2 regions of the Nonomuraea sp. IBHARD001 genome follow, and region 2 is predicted to be linked to the other one. Evidence: predicted binding sites of a transcription regulator. Region 2 holds the regulator's gene; the other holds the start of a gene.
The links. Region 2 encodes LexA, which represses DNA repair genes until DNA is damaged. Its sites were predicted from a motif close to TCGAACANNTGTTCGA; they were not measured.
Positions count from the first base shown of each region.

Region 1: a site for LexA is predicted at 2,244-2,259, ahead of ruvC (crossover junction endodeoxyribonuclease RuvC). Genes of this name have one in related genera too.

Region 1 covers NZ_JBWBBW010000002.1:5,675,087-5,679,294, forward strand. The annotation lists gene ruvB (Holliday junction branch migration DNA helicase RuvB) at 6-1,046, opposite strand; gene ruvA (Holliday junction branch migration protein RuvA) at 1,069-1,689, opposite strand; gene ruvC (crossover junction endodeoxyribonuclease RuvC) at 1,686-2,228, opposite strand; gene ACTWNK_RS27915 (outer membrane protein assembly factor BamB family protein) at 2,447-4,093, opposite strand; gene ACTWNK_RS27920 (hypothetical protein) at 4,087-4,208, opposite strand, start outside.
Region 2 covers NZ_JBWBBW010000002.1:7,000,964-7,005,171, reverse strand. The annotation lists gene ACTWNK_RS33485 (LysM peptidoglycan-binding domain-containing protein) at 330-632, opposite strand; gene lexA (transcriptional repressor LexA) at 1,627-2,334, shown strand; gene ACTWNK_RS33475 (hypothetical protein) at 2,798-3,013, shown strand; gene ACTWNK_RS33470 (SDR family NAD(P)-dependent oxidoreductase) at 3,555-4,208, opposite strand, start outside.

The DNA.
Region 1 (4,208 bases), 1.3 Mb from region 2:
CCCGCCTACTGCGTCAAATCAAACAACCCCGCCCCAAACGCATCCGGCGGCGGCTGCATCCCCAGGTGCATCCAAGCGGCAGCCGTGGCCACCCGCCCCCGAGGCGTACGCGCCAGCAACCCCTGCCTCACCAGGAACGGCTCCGCGACCACCTCGACGGTCTCAGGCTCCTCCCCCACGGCCACGGCCAGCGTCGACAACCCGACGGGCCCCCCGCCGAACTTCCGCAGCAGCGCGCCGAGCACGGCACGGTCGAGACGGTCCAAGCCCTCGCCGTCCACCTCGTACAGGTTCAACGCGGCGGAGGCGATCTCTCGGGTGATCATGCCGTCGGCCCGGACCTCGGAGAAGTCGCGGACGCGGCGGAGCAGGCGGTTGGCGATGCGGGGTGTGCCCCGGGAGCGTCTGGCGATCTCGTGGGCGCCCTCGACGGGGAGGGTGACGCCGAGCAGGCGGGCCGAGCGGTGCAGGACCTGTTCGAGCTCGGCGGTGTCGTAGAAGTCCATGTGTGCGGTGAAGCCGAAGCGGTCGCGCAGGGGGGCGGGCAGCATGCCTGCCCTGGTCGTGGCGCCCACCAGGGTGAACGGTGCGATCTCCAGCGGGATCGCGGTCGCGCCCGGGCCCTTGCCGACGACGATGTCGACCCGGAAGTCCTCCATCGCCAGATACAGCATCTCCTCGGCGGGTCTGGCCATGCGATGGATCTCGTCGATGAACAGCACCTCGCCCTCGGCCAGCGTCGACAGGATCGCGGCCAGGTCTCCGGCGCGTTCGAGCGCGGGACCCGAGGTGATGCGCAGCGGCGCGGACAGCTCGGCGGCGATGATCATCGCAAGGGTGGTCTTGCCGAGACCGGGCGAACCGCTCATCAGAACGTGGTCGGGCGGCCGGTTACGACGCAGCGCGCTCTCCAGCACCAGCGACAGCTGCTCGCGCACACGTGACTGGCCGATGAACTCCGCCAGCCGCTTGGGCCGCAACGCCGCCTCGAGCTGCTGCTCGTCGCCTTCGGGCTCGGGCGAGACGAGCTCCCTTTCGTAGTTCACCAGGCCCTCCTGGCGGTGGTGCTCATCGGACGCTCAGCGCACGCAGCGCGGCCTTGAGCAGGGCGGCGACCTGGGGCGCACGGCCTTCGACGAGCTCGGACTCGGCCTCGGGCTCGATCACGGCGATGGCCTCGTCGGCGTCCTTGGCCGAGTAGCCCAGGCCGACGAGACCGGAATGCACCTGGTCGCGCCAGACGGGCGCCTTGCTCTTGCCGTTGAGCGCGGCGTTGACCGCCTCCTCCGGCGTGCCGAGCTTGTCCTTGAGCTCCAGCACGATGCGCTGGGCGCCCTTGGTGCCGATGCCGGGAACCCTGGTCAGCGCCTTGAGATCGGCGGCGGCGACGGCCACGCGCAACGCGTTGGGCGTGTGCACCGCGAGCATGGCCAGGGCGAGCTTGGGCCCGACGCCGCTCGCGGTCTGCACGAGCTCGAACACCACGCGCTCGTCGTCGGAGGCGAAGCCGTAGAGGGTGAGCGACTCCTCGCGGACCACGAGCGACGTGGCCAGCCTGGTCTCCTCGCCGACGCGTAGCGTGGCCAGGGTGCCGGGGGTGCAGTGGGCCATGATGCCCACGCCGCCGACCTCGACCACGGCTCCGTCGGGCGCGATCGCCGCGACCCGGCCCGCCACTGACGCGATCACGATGCGCGCCCCTTCCACGTCGTGCGGGCGCCGGCCTTGGCCAGCGCCTCGGCCAGGCGATGTTGGGTACCGCCGCGCCACACATGGCAGATGGCCAGGGCGAGCGCGTCGGCGGCGTCGGCGGGCTTGGGCATCTCGGTGAGGCGGAGCAGCCTGGTCACCATGGTGCCGACCTGCTTCTTGTCGGCGGTGCCGCTGCCGGTGATGGCCGCCTTGACCTCCGACGGCGTGTGCAGGGCGACGGGCAGCCCGCGCCGTGCGGCGCAGAGGATCGCGACGGCCGACGCCTGCGCCGTGCCCATCACGGTGCGGACATTGTGCTGGGCGAACACCCGCTCCACCGCGACCGCGTCGGGCCGCACCTCGTCCAGCCACTGCTCGATGCCCGCCTCGACGGCCACCAGCCGCGCGCCGAGCTCGGCGTCGGGGGGCGTGCGCACCACTCCGACGGCCACCAGCGACAACGCGGCCCCAGGACGGCCTTCGACGGCCCCGACCCCACACCGGGTCAGCCCAGGATCGACCCCCAGCACCCGCACCGCCACCCACTTTCGCCGAACATCTGTTCGGCAGCAGACTCTACCCGCATCCCCCCGCCACCGCACCGCGAACACGCCCCGCTCCCGAAGGATCCCCTTTACGACAGCCCCGCCCCCCTTCACGGCAAGCCCACCCCCGGCCTCCCGCCGTCCATGGCCGCCCTCCCTCACTCACGCGTCCGGAGCAGGACTCCGGCACAGCGCCGCAACGACGCCCGCTACCCCACCACGCCCTTCCCCAGCCGCTTCGCGCGCAGCCGCTCGGCCACCAGCCGGGCGAACCGCAGACTGTCGTACGCCGAGTCGACCACCTCGACCCCGACCATGAGCCGTCCCGAGACGACGAGCACATGGGTCGGCTCGCTCGACATCCCCCGGCTGGGACGCGTGTACAGGCCGCCACCGACGGCACGCATCGTCCCCAACCGACCCGCCCGCTCGGCACGCGCCAGCCGTTCGGCCTCGTCGGGCGAGTCTGCCAGCCATTCGACCTCGACCCGGACCAACGGATACCGATCGTCGACGGGCACCAACTCACACGCCGTCGCCCGTACGGCCGGCAGCCCGAACCCCTCCCGGCCGGGCACGAGCGTGTAGCCGTCCGCCCCGCCCGGCAAAAGCGCCGCGGGCAACACCGAACAGGCGTCGGGCCAGTCCCCGAGCGGCGCGTGCACGACGCTCGGCGCCGCCCCCGCAGCACGCCCCTCCAGCCTGAACGCGCTGACGCCGATCCCCCGCGCCCCGTACCCGCGCACCAGCACCACGTCCCCGTACCCGCCGATGATCTCCGCCTGCGAGGCGTGCAGCGGCAGCGGGAACACTGCCCTCCGCCCGTCGGACAGGGCGACGACGTCGAGCAGCAACGGACCGCTCGGCCCGCTCGCGAGGGCGACGGCGAGATCACCCGCCACCCAGTCATGGCCGGACCGCGCAGTGGTGATCCCCTTGGCGACCGGACGACTCCACAGCTTCTCGCCCGATTCGTCATAGGCGGAAAGAGTCCCCTTCGTGCCCACGTAGTGCGTCAGGAACGCGACATCCCCCATGCCGCCGCGCACCACCCGCTCCACCCGCGCCCCAGACCCGGCCCCCGCCCCGAACGCCCTGACCACCCCTCGACCGCCCGCGAGACGAGGCCCCTTGAGCAGCACGCCGTCCCCCAGGGCCACCGCCTCAAGGAACGGCTCCACCTCCGTCGGATCGGTGGCGTCGGTGTCGACCTCCGGCGAGCCGGTCGCCGCGTCCAGGGCGAGCAGACGGGAGGGCTCTCCGCCCGCACACCGGTCGAACAGCAGCAGCAACCGCCCGGACACCCGCGCGTCACCGGCGCACCGCCCGGCGAAGAGCCGCTCCCAGACCTGCCGGCCGGTACGCGGGTCCAGCGCTCTGATCACGGGGCCGTCGCTCACGAGCACCAGCCCGGCCGCGGCGCGTACCCAGGGCCGCCCTTGCCAGGCAGGCGCCAGGTCTCGCTCCCAGAGGTGCTCCATCGTGGCCGCCTCGTAGCCCAGCACCTGCTCGGGGCCGCCGGGGCCGTACCCGATGTGTGCCACCAGCGTCGGTCCGAACCCGTACAGCCCGGCGGCGGAGGACGGCGGTGTGGGGTCGAGGATCGGGCGTCCGGTGACGATGTCGTGGGCCAGGGTCATACCGGGATCGCTGGGCAGCAGGACCGTCGCGCCCACGACCGCCGTGGGACTGGGCGGGAATCCCATGAGGCGAGGCAGCGGCAGCGACCACAACATCCTGGCCCGCTCGGGCAGCGCCGAAGGCGAAGCAGGCGTGCCGCCGCCGGGTGTGAGCACGGCCGCGACGAGCAGCAGCGTCACGAGCAGAGCGCCCGGCCGCCGGATCGGCGTCAGCACCGGGGGAACCAGTCGAGCTTGAGGCTCTCGGCGTAGGCGCACAGGTTCCCTGGACGCACGGCCCGGTACCCCTGCCCGACCGGCTGGTAGACGACGCCGTAGTCACGTGGGCTCG
Region 2 (4,208 bases):
GAAGCCGCCGACCATGAACGCAAGTTGAAGCGGAGGGTCGCGGGGAAGTGGCTGATCAGAACGGGGGGTACGGCGTGTCGCCCCAACTTTCCCACCGGTCTCGTGATTTCCGCTTCCTGGGAGGGGGCTAGGAGTGGTCGGGCTTTGGTCAAGGCCGGGGGTGGGGGGTACTGGGTACAACGCTTCGGGGGTGGGGGGTCATCCCGTGTGGCGGTGGGGGTGTGGCTGGGTTTCGCGCCGCTTCCCGCATGCTTGTGGGGGAGGGCCATGCCCTCCTGTGCCGTGCTGCTCAAGGAGTGGCGGTGCTTCTCAAGACTTCTCAAGACTTCTCAGGGAGTTACGGCGTTCGGGAGGTAGAGGCGGGATCCGGGCCGGATGAGGGAGTCGGACAGCCCGTTGATGCGCATGATCTCGTTCACGACGGGACCCGGGTCGCCGCCAGGGTCCAAGGCGTCGGCGATCTTCCAGATGGTGTCGCCCGTGTCGACGACGATCCAGGGCAGGCCCTCATGGCTGGGCGGCCCCTGCTCGGCGGCCAGGCTCATGGCCCTGGTGCCGAGCCAGAACAGCCCCAGGCAGAACACGGCCAGCACGAACACCAGCACGACCCGCCCCCGCCTGGTCAGCCGCATCGGCGGACGCCGTCGCTTCGGTCGTGCCGCTGCCCCGTTTCCGTCTCCGTCGGCTCTGAGCAGCCGTGCGCCTTCGGTCGGCCTGACGCGTTTGGCGGTGCTTGTGCGCTTGGCGGACGGGCGGCGCCCCTGGTTGCCGTGGTCGGCCGATGTGCGGTGGTTCGGCCTGTCACCTGGGGTGAGCCACGGCCCTTCCGTGGGGCGGACGCGCTTGGCGGTGCTTTTGCTGCGAGTACGGCTTTGCGGGGGATTGTGGCGAGGCGTGCCGTTGGCGGAGTGAGGCGTGCCGTCAAGGGAGGCGCCGGGCGTCGGGCGGGTTGGCGGGCGTGGCGGCGTGGTGTACGGCTGTGCGGAGCGCGTCGCGGGGGTGGCAGGCGTGTGGGAAGGCGCGCCGGTCCTGGGTGAGGCGGCTGTCGCTGTGTGGCCCGTGGATGTGGGCGCTGCGTCGCCTGAGGACGTTGTGTCGCCTTGGGGCGGTGTGTCGTCCTGGGAAGGGGGCGGGGTGGGGACGACCCACAACGGCGGACGGCCCTGGCGGAACGGACGACCCTGGCGGAACGGGCGGCGGGGGCGGGAGGTGCGTGCCGGAGGGACCGACGGCGTCGGTATGTCGGCGTTTCGGGGCGAGGTGTCGTCGATTTCTCGAACACCGGGCGGTGTGGCGGGGCGGACAGCCTCGATGACGAGCTCCAGCCGCCGGACCTCGTCGTCCGTGGGTTGTTGTGTCGTTGTCGTGAGCCGCAAAATGGACCTCCCGCACCGTATGGCCCAGGCCAATTGGCCAGAAAGGGCCGAACAAAGATCGGCGAATCGAACACGGTGTCGATCGAACTCCCGTACGATGTTGTACACCACACCGCTGACAATTTCGAGGAAGACTCGAACAATTGTTTGAAGATGATCTTCAGTAGCGGTACGGTCGCTGTGTGCGACATGAAGACCACGGACCGGAGGGTCCGCCTGACAGGGGCGGTCGCCGGGCGAAGGGGAGAGCATGAGCGAGAGGGATGACGACAGCGCGGTCAGCGACCTGGCGGTGCGCCGGCGCGACTCGTTGGGGCTGACACCGAGGCAGCGCAAGATCCTTGAAGTGATCCGCGACTCGGTCCAGCAGCGCGGCTATCCGCCGTCCATGCGCGAGATCGGCGAGGCCGTGCAGCTCACCAGCACGTCCAGCGTGTCGCACCAGTTGACGGCGTTGCAGCGCAAGGGCTACCTCAGGCGTGACCCCCACCGCCCGCGTGCGCTGGAGGTCAGGCTGCCCGGTGAGCCGGTGCTGTGGGTCGATCCCGACGCCGGTGACGAAGAGGCGGCGGTGAGCCGTCCGACGGCCGCATACGTTCCGCTGGTCGGCCGGATCGCGGCCGGTGGCCCGATCCTGGCCGAGGAGAGCGTGGAGGACGTCTTCGCACTGCCCAAGCAGCTCGTCGGCGAGGGCACGCTCTTCCTGCTCCAGGTGGCCGGAGACTCGATGATCGAGGCGGCCATCGCCGACGGCGACTGGGTCGTCGTACGGCAGCAGCCGGTCGCCGAGTCCGGTGACGTCGTGGCCGCCATGATCGACGGCGAGGCCACGGTCAAGACGTTCAAGCGCAAGGACGGCCACGTCTGGCTGGTCCCGCACAACCCGAACTACGACCCCATTCCTGGCGACGAGGCAAGCGTCCTGGGCAAGGTCGTCGCGGTTCTGCGCAAGCTTTAGCCCTCTTACCTGCCCGGGGTGGCGGCGGTGTGACGCTGTCACCGCCCTGGGGTGGCTTGTGGGGGTGGAGTGGGTTTGGTGGGGTGGATGCTGCGTGATCGCTGATGTTGGTCGGGGTGGGCGGTTCTGAGCTTCGCGTTCTGACTTGACCCGTAGCGTCCCCTTCCTCGCCCTTCTTTTGCTCTCGCTCTGTGGTGCCTTGCTGCTGCGGTGTTGGCGTACCGCTCTGTGTGTGTCTGCGTGGGCTTGTGTGCTGCTGTTGTGGTTGCTGTGTTCTGGTCGTCGTCTGCCGTGAGATGTCGGTTTCGTGTGGCGTGGTGTGGTTGCGCTGCGGCGTTTCTCTTGGGGCTTGGGGGTCGTTCGGGTGGGCGGTACGTGATTTCACCCATCGCCGTGTGTGGGGGGTCGCAGCACACTGAGGGGGCATTCGTCGACCACTCATGGTGACTTTCGAAGGGGCCTCATGAGAAACGTACGTCGTTTGGTCATTGGTGGACTGCTGGCCGGGGCGTTCCTCCTGCCCGTTGCCGGGCCTGCGCATGCCAAGAAGGCTACGGAGTGTTACCAGGACTTCAACCACAACTACAACGTCCTTCGTAGCCAGGGCTACAGCCACGAGGTCGCCTTCCGAGACGCCCTCATCACGTACGAGGAGTGCCTGGAGATCAAGGGACAGTAGGCGTACTGGCTGCCGTTCGTGCACCGTGCGATTTGTCGCACGGTGCACGAACGGAGCTCTGGAGTGGGGGGAGGCGACCCGGAGGCCTGGCCTTTGGGAGGCGGGAAACGAGGAAACCTCGTATCGCGCGCTTTCTCCCGCCCCTCCGCCCTCCCCTCCCCCGCACGCGTCGTCGCGCTGCTCCGTTTCCCGCTCCGTAACTCAACCGCCCGCAGGGCCCGCCCATCTCGCCTCCACGTATGACCTGCCGCAGTGTTTGGCTCCCGTGTCTCCCGCTACAGCAGGGCTGCCTGCATCTACCGCAGCTCGCTTCGCGACTTTCTTGGGGGAGGGGGAAGGTGAGGCGGGGGACCGGGCGCATGGAGGAGCGGGGAAGGGGCGCTGAATGGCCGAGGATTCCCGGTGCTAATTGGCCGGGTGCGGTGATCGATGGGCTTTGTTCTGGTTGTCGTTGTTGCTTCGAAGGGTGCGGTAAAGGTGTTGGAAGGGGGTGATCGCTAGGTCGACCGGGGGCGGGCGGTCGCGTGGTGGTTCGTGGTGCCTATGAGGTGGTGTTGTGGGGGGCGGCGGAGCGGTCGAGGAGGGTGTTGATCATTTGTTGGAGTTGGGTGTGGCCGGTGGGGCCGAGGGCCGAGCCGAGGGCGTTGGAGAGTTTGTCGAAGGGGTCGTCCATCGGTAGGGCTTTCAGTTGGTCGGCGAGTTCGTCGATGGTCCAGGGGCCGTCCTTGTGGACGTGGGCGCCTCGTGACCAGCCGTGGTTGACCGCGACCGTTCCGCCGCGGATGGAGAGGACCTGGCCGTTGAGCGGACAGGAGGCGGTGGCCAGGTAGGCGGTGATGGGGGCGCTGGTCGAGGGGTGCAGTGGGTCGAACGCCCCGGCCGCCGGTTCCGCGCTCATGCCGGGGACCTCAAGGGTGAGCCGGGTACGCGCCATGGAGGGCGAGATGCAGTTGACGCGCACGCCGTACCGGCCGAGTTCGAGGGCTCCGACGATGGTCATCGCGGCGACCGCGGCGTTCCCGGCGGCGTAGGAGGCCTGGGTGGGCAGGGGGTTGAGCAGGCCCGAGCCCGAGGAGGTGTTGATGACGGCGCGGTCGACGCGGTCGCCGGCTTCGAAGCGGTCGCGCCAGTGCCGTGCTGCCCATCGGGTGACGGCGAACGAGCCTTTCAGCTTCACCGCGACGACGGCGTCGAA